DNA from 2 places in the Vibrio mytili genome. Region 1 is predicted to be linked to the other one. Evidence: riboswitches for the same ligand, from Rfam matches in the RefSeq annotation. Region 1 holds a riboswitch; the other holds the start of a gene.
The links. A riboswitch is a leader RNA that binds a small molecule or an ion and turns the genes downstream of it on or off. The one in region 1 is predicted to bind thiamine pyrophosphate.
Positions count from the first base shown of each region.

Region 1 (6,996 bases):
TACCCCAGTTGCGCTGAGTTCTGTGATAGTGGCTTCGTTAATGCCACCAATCGCGACGATCGGGAGAGATGTGGTATTGAGTGCCATTTTTAAACCATCTATACCCCAGTGTTTTTGGGTGTTGGTTTTGGTTGGTGTCGCATAGATAGCGCTTAAGCCGATGTAATCTATCGGTAGGGTGTCGACTTGCGCGAGTTGTTGCTCATCCTCAATGGATAAACCGAGAATTTTATTTGGACCAATCAGCTCGCGTGCGATATGAGCAGGCATGTCCGATTGACCGAGGTGCACGCCGTCAGCATCGACTGCAAGTGCAACATCGACTCGATCGTTGATGATTAATGGGATATTGGTATCTTTTAGAATCGCTTTTACCGCGAGTGCCCGTTCGATGAAAGCACGTACGTCACCATGTTTCTCACGAACTTGCACCATGGTCACGCCACCTTCCACTGCTTTACTGACCACATGCTTGAGCGTGGCAAGATCTTGTTGGTCATCGGTGACCAAATACAAACGATAGGCGTTCATTTTGTTTCCTTTATGCCTCCAACTCTTCGCTATGAGCCGGAGGCATCGATGTTAAGTTGCTCTGTTGTTAGTCTTTAATGACGGTAAGCTTGAGTCGTTTTGCCAGTGTTTGTTCATCAAGCTGATACAACTCGTCAAGCAAGGTTAATTGTAAGCTGCCCGGACCGCGCGCTTGTTCGGCGGCGATTTCACCCGCGACACCAAGTATGGCAGCGGCGGCTAAACCGGTTTCATCACCCACCGCGGCAAATGCGCCAGTGAGTGCAGATAACGTACAACCCATTCCCGTTACGTATGGCATCATTTCGTGGCCATTGCCGAGTGTTACGGTCTGCGATTTCGTCACGATGTAATCTGTCTCGCCAGAAATCACCACGTTTGCACCATATTCTGCAACCAAAAACTCAGCCGCACCTAAAGCAGCATCGCTGCTATCCAGAGAATCGACCCCTTTGCTCTGAGCCCGCTCGCCAGCTAGAGCAATGATTTCTGACGCGTTACCACGAATGATAAGTTTGTCTGCAAGACGCGCAATCTGGCGGGACGTTTCTGTTCTCAGTGTGCTTGCGCCGCAGCCTACAGGATCGAGGACGACGACTTTACCATTGGCATTGGCTTGCTCTACCGCAAAGATCATACGAGGTGTCCACTCGCTGTCGAGTGTGCCAATGTTGATCACCAGCGCGCCAGAAAATGACATCATTTCGGCCATCTCTTGTTTGGAGTGCGCCATGATTGGAGAGGCACCGATTGCCAGCAGAGCGTTCGCCGTGTTGTTCATTACAACGTAGTTCGTGATGTTCACAACCAATGGCTTTTGTTGACGTACAGCGGCTAATGCTTGAGTGATATTTTCAATTAACATGGGCGTCTCCAATTAATTTTGCTGAGCATTTAAGCCTTGTTGCCAGAAAGCGACTTCCATACGCGTTGCCGTTTTGAATACCTGAATTAGGTTCTGGCCGCGCTGGCTGTTGATGTCGATTTCAGCTAGTAGCTCGTTAAAGTGCGCCGCGCCCTCCGCAACACCTGACTGGAACTCTTCACCGCCATAGAGGGTGATCCAGCTAGCGTACGGGTTACCTTCAATAATGGTGTTTTCATCTTCCATCAACATTTTGCCAATAACCGCATAGCCGATAGAGCAAGGCGCTAATGCCGCATACAGGTCAACCAAATCACCCGTCATACCTGCATCTAGCACATAGCGTGTGTAGGCTACGGTGCCGAAATCTTCCGGTTCGTTTTCCAGATCGGATTCAGTCAAGCCCCATTGACCACAGTAAGTCACATGGTGAGCGATTTCTGAATCCAACAACGCATGAACGCTCGGCAGTGCGCGACGCATGTCATACAAAGTACGTGCTTTATAAATCGCTAATGCATAAGCGCGAGCGTATTGCTTGAGAAATAAAAAGTCCTGTTTCAAATAATGCAGAAAACAAGGTTGAGCAAGCGTGCCTTGCGCTAATTGCTGAACGAATAGGTGCTCTGTATATTCCTGCCAGTCTTGACGGCAAGCGTCGATCAAATCTTGGTATTTCATAATGGGATAACCTCAGAATTAGTCAAAGCTAGGCACGTAATCTTTCGCTTTTGGTAGCGTTTCGATGATTTTTTGTGAGTACATGAACTCGGCGTAATCGTCGTAACGTTTTAGATCAACTGCGGATGGGCGAAGCGCAAAACGAGTCAAGGTGTCATTCCAGGCTCGTTGGTTCAGTTCGTTGTTCAGCGTGTCTGGTGAGTAAGCAACAAACTCTTTCCAAGATGCTTTGGGATGGTTCACGATGTAAGTGGTGGCTTGCTCAAGCGCTTTGTTGAAGGCTTTGATGGCCTCTTTGTCGTATGTTTTTGCATTCGCGACAAACACAAGTTCGTCATATGCTGGCACGCCGTGTTCTTCTGGGAAGAAGGCTTTAGCTTGGTAGCCTTCTAACGCAAGTTGGTTAGTTTCGAAGTTACGTAGTCCACCCCAAATCGCATCCACTTTGCCTGATGCCAAAGATGAAGAAAGCGCCCAACCAACGTTGATGATTTGTACGTCAGAAAACTTTACATTTTCTTGCGCCAACATTGTGCCAATAGTCGCTTCTTCATTACCAGCGATAGCAATACCTATCTTCTTACCTTTTAGATCGGCAAGGCTGTCGTTCTTACCGTTGTCGAGTACCATCATGGTATTCAGTGGCGTTGCAATAAGTGTTGCGGAGCGAATCAGTGGTAGACCTGCTGCAACGTCAATCGTCAGGCTTGGCTGGTACGAAATTGCCATATCGACTTTGCCAGCAGCAACCAGCTTTGGGGGCGTACTTGGATCGGCAGGTTCTTGAATATTGACTTTTAAACCTTGCTCTTCAAAGTAACCTCGCTCTTGCGCGATGACAATAGGACCATGGTTAGGGTTCACGAACCAGTCCAACATCAAAGTCAGCTCTTTTTTGGCCGCCAGTACGTTAGTGGATACAATTGAAGCAAGCAGAGCTGCAGCGCTAATAAGTTTGTTTTTATTCACGGGTAATCTTCCTTTTGGTGATCTCTATTTGTTTTATCTATTTGCTTTCCCAAGGGATGGCTTTTTTCAATATTTTGTCAGTGGTGAAGTAGAGTGCGATGGACAGCACGGCGAGGATAAACAGTGCGGCAAACATCTCGTCGATGATCATGCGTGCGTTGGCTTGTAACATGAGATAACCCAAGCCTTCACTTGAACCGACCCACTCGCCGACGACCGCTCCAATTGGGGCGATAACGACTGCGACGCGAATGCCTGAAGCCAATGTTGGCAGTGCCGCGGGCAACTGAATGTGACGCAGCAGTTGCCATTTTGAAGCGCCCATCGTTTTAGCGAGATCTAGGTAGCCACTTGGGGTATTACGCAAACCGTCGTAACAACAAGTCGTAACAGGGAAAAAGATGATGATCGCTGCCATGACGACTTTTGATGCGATGCCGTAGCCAAGCCAAAGCATCAGAACGGGTGCAATGGCAAATACCGGAATCGCCTGGCTAGCAATCAGAATCGGTAGCAGCCAGCGTTTGAGTGGTTCGAACAGCAACATCTGTAGAGCAAACAACAACCCCATCGATAAGCCCAGAGTGAGCCCGAGCAAGATTTCTTTTGCCGTGACCCAAGTATGTGGGAGCAACACATCGTATCGCGACACCAATCTATCAAGTACTTCTATCGGGGCGGGTAAAATGAAGCTGGGCAGCTTGAATAGTATTACGGTCAATTGCCACAAACTTAAAATCACCGCAGTGCTGACCAATAACCGGGTTATAGGGTGTGTCACCCGTTCTTTTTTTCTGATGCGTGTGGAGACGCTCTGGTACTGAGTCATATCACTCATAATCTATCTCCAACTGCTCTAAGATCGTTTGCTGCAAAGTGGCGCACTCACCATCAATCGCGCGAGGCGGTTGGGATTCCGGTACGACTAGATGCTGAGCGCGTGCTGGTGTTCCTTGCAGAACATAAAGTTGATTCGCCAAGCGTACGGCCTCTTGTGGATCATGCGTAATGAGTATGACGGTTTTTCCTTTCAGCATGGTGGCAGAAAGAGTTTGCAGTTTATGACGGGTGACGGCATCCAGTGCGGAGAAAGGCTCATCCATTAAGATCAGTGGTTTGTCTTGCATCAGCGTGCGAGCTAGGGCGACTCGTTGTCGCATTCCACCTGAAAGCTGGCTTGGTTTTGCGTTTGCGTAATTTCTCAAGCCAACCTGCTCAAGCAATGTCATCGCACGTTGCTTGTTACACTGGTGTTGAGCGTGAGAAAATCGTGCGCTTAAACAAACATTATCTAGTACATTGAGCCATGGTAAGAGCAAATCCTGTTGTGCCATATACGCGATACGACCATGCAGATCGAGTTTATCCGTTGTAATTATTTCTCCCTGCCATTTGATTTGATCTTCGAGTAAACCTGCCAAATAACGCAAAATAGTGGTTTTTCCACTGCCACTACGACCGAGTAATACCGTCCACCGTCCAGCAGGGACAGTCATATGCAGTCCTGACAGAGTGGGCGCTTTGTTGTCGTTGAACTGTAGACAAGCGTTAGTTATCTGAATACCAAAGGCATTAGGATTCATTATTACTTGTCTCCAGACTTGCTCTGACAAAAAAGTGATGAACTGGGCCGTGTCCTTTACCTACCGCCAGTTCATCAGCGTGAGCAATCGCGCGGGAAATATATTGCTTACCCAAACGCACTGCTTGGTGCAGGTCATTACCTTGCCCTAGGTAAGACGCAATGGCAGAAGAAAGGGTACAACCCGTCCCATGAGTGTTTTTGGTTAGCAGACGTTTTGCGCTGATCAATGTCGCAGAGTCTTGCGTGATAAGAAGATCGTTGCTGTTCTCATCTGTCTCTAAATGTCCCCCTTTCAGCAATATTGCTTTTGCGCCAAGCGCACGAAGATCCGTAATCATTTCATTCATTTCGGCTTCAGATTCTGGAACAGGTCTGCCCGTTAACGCCGCGCCTTCCGGAAGGTTTGGGGTGACGATGTCTGCGAGAGGAATGAGTACTTCTTTTAAAGTATTAATCGAGGAGTGTTCCAATAATAAATCACCGCTAGTGGCGACCATTACTGGGTCAATGACCAAATGCTTTGGTTGGTACTGCTTAATTTTGTTCGCGACGACTTTAATGATATCGGAGTCCGCCAACATACCGATTTTTACTGCCACGATATTAAGGTCGGTAAAGACGGCATCGAGTTGGCTTTCAACATGTTCTAACGGGATAGGAAAAATGGCGGAAACGCCTAGGGTATTCTGTGAAGTGATGGCGGTAATGACAGAGCAAGCAAAACTGCCTGTTGCTGACATGGCTTTGATATCAGCCTGTATCCCGGCACCGCCACCGCTGTCAGAGCCAGCAATAGTTAAGACAACAGGAATTATTGATGATGACGTAGTACGAGATTTGGGCTTGAATTGTTGTGTCATGGTCGCTCCTATAACAAGACATATAGGAACTGACTTTGACTGATATTGGGCAGATCGACATTGAGATCTACGGTCGCAAGCCCTGGAAGTTAGGCTAAAGGCAAAGTGTATATAGTTCCCTACGTCAGTGCTAACTGAATCAGGTTCAACGGGTCTCGAATTTCGATCTCAGCCAGCGCACAATGACGCGGGCCCCCCGACTATTTGGTAAAGATGATAACAGGACACTAACCTAAGCGGTATGCTTTTTTGTAAGATTTATGATTGAGTGTCCGATGATGAATGCTAAAGTAGCATGTAAATCCCGTGCTTAAACGGTTTTAATAGTGTAACCCACTGCTTTTTTAATGAAATTTAGAATAATTAATAATAGCCCGTAATCTGATTTGGCAAGGATTAGTACAAAAATAGGTTAATAGAATGTTAAAATAGCTTCCGTTGCCAATGTAATGTTACGTACTGCTAGTAACGTTATTTAGGAAGGCTAAACGATCATCTAGCAAGGAGACTTCATGCTTAATTCTGCAACAGCGAAGTCAGTGATCGATCATGCTCTATTTTTAGGGGCTGATTTCGCTGAGCTATTCGTTGAACATCATCAAACCAACACCGTCCAGATCGCCTCTGGTGAAGTGGATAAGGTGAACTCAGGTATCGACTTTGGTATCGGTATTCGCCTTTTCTTCGGCCATAAAGTGCTTTACGGCTATACCAACAGCACCAATGAGGCTGAACTAAAGCGGGTCACGTCATTGCTTGCGGCAAAAGATAAGCGAGAGCAAATTGCATCTGCAGGAGCTTTGAACTTGAATCGCTACCCCATTCAGCATGGCTGTGCTCTGCCACTGAGCAAAGATGCCAACCTGGATTCTAAAATTGCGTTTCTACTTAACGTTGACCAAGCGGCTCGTTCTGAAAGTGAGTACATCAGTCAGTTTATAGGCAGTGTGCTGCAACGAGAACAGCAAGTTTCTATTTTCAACTCTGAAGGCTTGAACGTTGAAGATACTCGTCACTATATTCGAGTGGCGGGGAATACGGTGGCTCAAAAGGGCAATGAGCAATCTTCCGGAATGGAAGGGCCTGGTGCGCTAGCCGGTTGGGAGTATAGCGAACAACTGGATGCTCAAGATCTAGGCCAAACTATCGCACGACAAGCGCTGGTTAAGCTTGGTGCAGATGTGTGTCCATCAGGTGAGATGCCTGTGGTGATTGGCAATGGCTTTGGCGGTGTCATCTTCCACGAAGCGTGTGGTCACTTACTCGAAACAACGTCGGTCGCGAAGAAAGCGTCGGTGTTCCATGACAAGATGGGCGAGATGATTGCGCATTCTGCCGTTAGTGCTGTCGATGATGGCACGATGACGAACGAATGGGGCTCAATCCACGTTGATGATGAAGGTTTGTCAACGCAGCGTACCCAACTGATCAAAGACGGTAAGCTAACTAGCTTTATGGTCGACAAAATGGGTGGCATGAAGACGGGGTACGAACCAACAGGTTCT
Region 1 covers NZ_CP110482.1:1,341,077-1,348,072, reverse strand. Annotated here, with positions in the region: gene thiE (thiamine phosphate synthase) at 1-531, opposite strand, end outside; gene thiM (hydroxyethylthiazole kinase) at 599-1,396, opposite strand; gene tenA (thiaminase II) at 1,409-2,077, opposite strand; gene ONE56_RS19535 (ABC transporter substrate-binding protein) at 2,096-3,046, opposite strand; gene ONE56_RS19530 (ABC transporter permease) at 3,084-3,884, opposite strand; gene ONE56_RS19525 (ABC transporter ATP-binding protein) at 3,877-4,629, opposite strand; gene thiD (bifunctional hydroxymethylpyrimidine kinase/phosphomethylpyrimidine kinase) at 4,619-5,491, opposite strand; TPP riboswitch at 5,591-5,700, opposite strand; gene ONE56_RS19515 (TldD/PmbA family protein) at 6,004-6,996, shown strand, end outside.

Region 2 (6,996 bases), on a different replicon from region 1:
TGGTGTGACTGCGTACCTTTTGTATAATGGGTCAGCGACTTATATTCAGTGGCAAGGTTAACCATCTAGGGGAGCCGTAGGGAAACCGAGTCTTAACTGGGCGTTCAGTCTCTGGATATAGACCCGAAACCAGGTGATCTAGCCATGGGCAGGTTGAAGGTTGAGTAACATCAACTGGAGGACCGAACCGACTAATGTTGAAAAATTAGCGGATGACTTGTGGCTAGGGGTGAAAGGCCAATCAAACCTGGAGATAGCTGGTTCTCCCCGAAAGCTATTTAGGTAGCGCCTCGGACGAATACTACTGGGGGTAGAGCACTGTTAAGGCTAGGGGGTCATCCCGACTTACCAACCCTTTGCAAACTCCGAATACCAGTAAGTACTATCCGGGAGACACACGGCGGGTGCTAACGTCCGTCGTGGAGAGGGAAACAACCCAGACCGCCAGCTAAGGTCCCAAATTACTACTAAGTGGGAAACGATGTGGGAAGGCTCAGACAGCCAGGATGTTGGCTTAGAAGCAGCCATCATTTAAAGAAAGCGTAATAGCTCACTGGTCGAGTCGGCCTGCGCGGAAGATGTAACGGGGCTAAGTAGTAAACCGAAGCTGCGGCAATGTGCTTTTGCACATTGGGTAGGGGAGCGTTCTGTAAGCGGTTGAAGGTGTGTGGTAACGCATGCTGGACGTATCAGAAGTGCGAATGCTGACATGAGTAACGATAAAGGGGGTGAAAAACCCCCTCGCCGGAAGACCAAGGGTTCCTGTCCAACGTTAATCGGGGCAGGGTAAGTCGACCCCTAAGGCGAGGCCGAAAGGCGTAGTCGATGGGAAACGGGTTAATATTCCCGTACTTCAACTTATTGCGATGGGGGGACGGAGAAGGCTAGGTGGGCCTGGCGACGGTTGTCCAGGTTCAAGTGCGTAGGCTTAAGAGTTAGGTAAATCCGGCTCTTTCTAAGGCTGAGACACGACGTCGAGCATCTACGGATGTGAAGTCATTGATGCCATGCTTCCAGGAAAAGCCTCTAAGCTTCAGATAAGTTGGAATCGTACCCCAAACCGACACAGGTGGTCGGGTAGAGAATACCAAGGCGCTTGAGAGAACTCGGGTGAAGGAACTAGGCAAAATGGTACCGTAACTTCGGGAGAAGGTACGCTCCTGGCGGTGAAGTCCCTTGCGGATGGAGCTACTAGGAGTCGCAGATACCAGGTGGCTGCAACTGTTTATTAAAAACACAGCACTGTGCAAAATCGTAAGATGACGTATACGGTGTGACGCCTGCCCGGTGCCGGAAGGTTAATTGATGGGGTTAGACTTCGGTCGAAGCTCTTGATCGAAGCCCCGGTAAACGGCGGCCGTAACTATAACGGTCCTAAGGTAGCGAAATTCCTTGTCGGGTAAGTTCCGACCTGCACGAATGGCGTAATGATGGCCACGCTGTCTCCACCCGAGACTCAGTGAAATTGAAATCGCTGTGAAGATGCAGTGTACCCGCGGCTAGACGGAAAGACCCCGTGAACCTTTACTACAGCTTGGCACTGAACATTGACCCTACATGTGTAGGATAGGTGGGAGGCTTTGAAACCAGCACGCCAGTGTTGGTGGAGCCGACCTTGAAATACCACCCTTGTAGTGTTGATGTTCTAACTTGGTCCCCTCATCGGGGATGAGGACAGTGCCTGGTGGGTAGTTTGACTGGGGCGGTCTCCTCCCAAAGAGTAACGGAGGAGCACGAAGGTGGGCTAATCACGGTTGGACATCGTGAGGTTAGTGCAATGGCATAAGCCCGCTTGACTGCGAGAATGACAATTCGAGCAGGTGCGAAAGCAGGTCATAGTGATCCGGTGGTTCTGAATGGAAGGGCCATCGCTCAACGGATAAAAGGTACTCCGGGGATAACAGGCTGATACCGCCCAAGAGTTCATATCGACGGCGGTGTTTGGCACCTCGATGTCGGCTCATCACATCCTGGGGCTGAAGTCGGTCCCAAGGGTATGGCTGTTCGCCATTTAAAGTGGTACGCGAGCTGGGTTTAGAACGTCGTGAGACAGTTCGGTCCCTATCTGCCGTGGGCGTTGGAGAATTGAAAGGGGCTGCTCCTAGTACGAGAGGACCGGAGTGGACGAACCTCTGGTGTTCGGGTTGTGTCGCCAGACGCATTGCCCGGTAGCTAAGTTCGGAATTGATAACCGCTGAAAGCATCTAAGCGGGAAGCGAGCCTTGAGATGAGTTCTCCCTGATACTTTAAGTATCCTAAAGGGTTGTCGTAGACTACGACGTTGATAGGTCAGGTGTGTAAGCGTTGTGAGGCGTTGAGCTAACTGATACTAATTGCCCGTGAGGCTTAACCATACAACACCCAAGGGGTTTTGATGGACTCAATGAAAGAACATTGAATGTGTGATAATGAGAAATAAAACAGCTTTCCAGATTATTAAACTTGCTTAAGCAGCGAGTTTAACCCGAATTTGCTTGGCGACCATAGCGTTTTGGACCCACCTGATTCCATTCCGAACTCAGAAGTGAAACAAAGTAGCGCCGATGGTAGTGTGGGGTTTCCCCATGTGAGAGTAGGACATCGCCAGGCTTGCTTCCTTGTTTTTAGATTTTGAAAAATCTAAAGGCAAACTAAATAAAGCGAGCTAACCATAAGACTTTATTTAGTAAAAAATACCACTGCGGAGTGGTAGTTCAGTTGGTTAGAATACCGGCCTGTCACGCCGGGGGTCGCGGGTTCGAGTCCCGTCCACTCCGCCACTTATTTGAAAAACCTCGCTTATGCGAGGTTTTGTCAAATCTAAAATATGATAGTTTTAGGGGTGTAGCTCCAATTGGCAGAGCAGCGGATTCCAAATCCGCGTGTTGGGAGTTCGAATCTCTCCACCCCTGCCATTACATCAAAGCCTCAGTCGAAAGACTGGGGCTTTTTTGCGTTTCTTGCTTAGTCAAAGTAATGTTGGGAACTGAATGGGCTGCCCGTTGAATCTATCCACTCTGCTATCACGCAGCAACTCTCATCGGAATAATGGGATTTTTTGTATCTATCCCTCCTAAAAGTGACTCCTGTAACTTTTTAAATGTTTTGTTTTATAGGAACGGTTATAGGTTGAATTCTAAGATTGTATTATCGATCTTGTTCAGAATTTGATTACAATATCGCCATAAATATTTGGGGGGATTATGGGGCAACTTTATATTTTAGGCTTTATCGCGGTAGGGGGGGCGTTTGGTGCGTGCTCACGTTATCTTATTTCTGAACTGTGTGTGTTTCTTCTAGGGCGTGGTTTTCCTTACGGGACGTTAATGGTCAATGTCATTGGCTCTTTTATTATGGGGCTATTGATCGCGGCTTTCGAAAATGAAGCATTAGCAACTGATCCATGGCGACAAATTATTGGACTAGGTTTTCTTGGTGCATTAACAACCTTTTCAACGTTTTCTATGGATAATGTTTTACTCATGCAGCAAGGCGCATTTTTTAAAATGGGCTTAAACGTTCTGTTGAACGTTACATTAAGTATTTCTGCAGCTTGGATCGGCTTCCAACTATTAGTGCGCAGTTAGTAAATTTGTCAAAATTTAATCAGCTCTGCTTGGTTTAGCCGGACCGTTTTTATATACTAGATTCACTTGTCGGAGTGCCATAAGGCTGAGACCGTTTATTCGGGATCCGTTGAACCTGATCTGGTTAGTACCAGCGAAGGGAACAGGAGAAGATACTTACACCAGAGTAATTCTGGTTAACCTATCAAACCGTCGAATGTTGTTATAGATGAATAGTCTCTCTATCAGTCCATAATTCGGCCCCTCTTGTCGCATCTATCCGCCAAGCATTTTTATCCCAATACTTTTTATCTAGAATAACAAGCAAGGAAAAATGCTATGTCGAGTCGCAAGCAAGCGAGACTGGAAGCAAAACAGTTTATTGATACTCTCTCGGTACAACCGTACCCAAATTCCACCAAAGTGTATGTCGAAGGTTCACGTCCTGATATTCGTGTTCCTATGCGTGAAATTTCTTTAGCTGATAGCCTTATTGGTGGTACCAAAGAATCACCTATTTTCGAACCCAATGAGCCTGTACGCGTTTATGATACCTCGGGACTATATACTGACCCAGATTACGTAATTGACCTTTATAACGGCCTACCTAAGCTCAGAGATGGTTGGATTGAGGAGCGTAAAGATACAGAAATTCTTGATGACGTTAGCTCTATTTATACCAAACAGAGACTAGAAGATGATACGTTGGACGAACTGCGCTACGGCAATCTGCCTCGCATTCGACGTGCGAAGGCGGGTCAATGTGTCACTCAGCTACACTATGCTCGTAAAGGGATTATCACCCCTGAAATGGAATATATCGCTCTGCGTGAGAATATGGGTCGTGCCAAATACCGTGATGACGTGCTGAACTTGCAACATCCTGGTCAAAGCTTTGGTGCTAACTTACCAAAAGACATTACTGCCGAGTTTGTCCGTAAGGAAGTGGCAGAAGGCCGCGCCATTATCCCATCTAATATTAATCACCCAGAATCTGAACCAATGATCATTGGTCGTAATTTCCTTGTCAAAGTGAACGCTAATATTGGTAATTCATCAGTTTCATCGTCGATTGAGGAAGAAGTTGAGAAGCTAGTGTGGGCGACACGCTGGGGTGGCGATACTGTTATGGACCTCTCTACCGGACGTAACATTCACGAAACTCGCGAGTGGATTCTGCGTAACAGCCCGGTTCCGATCGGTACCGTACCAATGTACCAAGCGCTTGAGAAAGTGAATGGTGTGGCGGAAAACCTTAACTGGGAAGTGATGCGCGATACTCTGATTGAGCAAGCAGAGCAGGGTGTTGATTACTTCACTATCCATGCTGGCTTACTACTGCGCTATGTACCAATGACAGCAAAACGCGTTACTGGCATTGTTTCTCGCGGCGGTTCGATCATCGCGAAATGGTGTCTAGCGCATCACCAAGAAAGCTTCCTATACACCCATTTCCGAGAGATCTGTGAAATCTGCGCTAAGTATGATGTGGCACTTTCTCTTGGCGATGGTCTGCGTCCTGGTTCGGTTGCTGATGCTAACGATGAAGCTCAATTCGCTGAGTTGCGTACTCTCGGAGAATTAACCAAGGTTGCTTGGGAATACGACGTTCAGGTCATTATCGAAGGTCCCGGTCATGTTCCAATGCACATGATCAAAGAGAACATGGAAGAGCAACTAGAGCACTGCCATGAAGCGCCGTTCTACACACTAGGCCCACTGACTACGGACATCGCTCCTGGCTACGACCACATTACTTCAGGTATCGGAGCTGCCATGATTGGGTGGTATGGCTGCGCAATGCTATGTTATGTGACCCCGAAAGAGCATTTAGGGTTACCGAACAAAGAAGACGTAAAAACCGGTATGATTACTTACAAGTTGGCTGCGCATGCCGCTGATTTGGCAAAAGGGCACCCAGGTGCACAGGTTCGTGATAATGCACTATCTAAAGCTCGATTTGAATTCCGCTGGGAAGACCAATTTAACTTATCATTAGACCCAGATACCGCGCGCGCGTTCCATGACGAAACCTTGCCTCAAGAGTCGGGAAAAGTTGCTCACTTCTGTTCGATGTGTGGACCAAAGTTCTGCTCGATGAAGATTTCGCAAGAGGTTCGAGAGTACGCGAAAGACACTGAGCAAGTTGCTGCGGACCAAGCTATCTCGATCAAAATGCTGGATGATCCTCTCGAAGGGATGCGTCAGAAATCGCAAGAATTTAGAGAGTCAGGTTCTGAGTTATACCACCCAGCAGCACATGCCGAGGTAAGTGACTAATGAGCAAAATCCTTATTCCGTCATCATTGATTGAACTGACAGGTTTAGTTAAGCAATGTTTGTTGTTGGCGAAAGAACAGGGTTTTATCATCGAAGACATTGAGTTGGGTGTGAGCCCAACTCAATCTATTCAGCTTGTTCGCGACCAACAGACCACACATATAACGACTGATCTTATTGATGGACATAATTCTGAGCATGAGAGTTCATTTGTGCTTTATTACCGTTCTTCTTTATCGGTAGAAGCGTTCGCAAAGCAACCGTCGAAAGCGATTTACATTGGTATTGCTGATACTCAAGTTTCCGATGAAAAGGAGAAAGTGCTTCAGCTTGATATCTGGCGTCACCCAATTAACGACGAAGTGAGAGCGCTTTCCGTTAAGTCCAAACTCAACGTAATCTTCGACCCCGAACATCACCTTGCTTGGATAGTAACGCTGACAGTACTCGATTTTCCTATCGAAGATGCGTTAACACTTGCTCGAGGAATGCTAACTCAACAAGCGAATGTTTCACGTGAAACACAGTTGAATGACAACTTCGACGGAGGGCAAACTACTCCGTGGGCTGACCAATTTGATGATTTCCCCACACCAGTACTGGAAGATAAACGACTAGGTATTCAAGTTGGTTGGTCAGCGCAAGGAGAGAGCGTTAGCTTTCCAACTCTAACTAAGCAAAGTTTAGGGCTTTACCCGGTAGTTGATGATGTTGCGTGGATTGAGCGTTTACTGCCTTTAGGCATCAACACTATTCAGCTACGAATCAAGAACCCACAACAAGTCGATTTAGAACAACAGATCATTCGAGCGATTGAGCTAGGTCGTCAGTACCAAGCGCAAGTGTTCATCAATGACTATTGGCAGTTGGCAATCAAACATGGCGCTTATGGCGTTCACCTAGGGCAGGAAGACATAGAAGAATCGAATTTGGCTCAGCTAACTAAAGCGGGCATTCGTCTTGGTCTTTCTACTCATGGTTATTATGAGCTACTGCGCATCGTACAGATTCATCCTAGTTACATCGCGCTAGGACATATCTTCCCAACCACCACAAAACAGATGCTATCGAAACCACAAGGTTTGATGCGCTTGGCTCTGTATCAAAAGCTGATTGATAGCATTCCTTACGGAAACAAAGAGTCGGCTTGCCGTCCTTCAAAAGACAAAGC
Region 2 covers NZ_CP110481.1:2,886,214-2,893,209, reverse strand. Annotated here, with positions in the region: rRNA gene ONE56_RS13365 (23S ribosomal RNA) at 1-2,354, shown strand, start outside; rRNA gene rrf (5S ribosomal RNA) at 2,474-2,589, shown strand; tRNA gene ONE56_RS13355 (tRNA-Asp) at 2,683-2,759, shown strand; tRNA gene ONE56_RS13350 (tRNA-Trp) at 2,818-2,894, shown strand; gene crcB (fluoride efflux transporter CrcB) at 3,183-3,566, shown strand; TPP riboswitch at 3,627-3,725, shown strand; gene thiC (phosphomethylpyrimidine synthase ThiC) at 3,885-5,825, shown strand; gene ONE56_RS13335 (thiamine phosphate synthase) at 5,825-6,996, shown strand, end outside.
Region 2: it holds a riboswitch for thiamine pyrophosphate, as region 1 does, so the genes downstream of both, thiC (phosphomethylpyrimidine synthase ThiC) here and thiD (bifunctional hydroxymethylpyrimidine kinase/phosphomethylpyrimidine kinase) in region 1, are expected to answer to the same signal.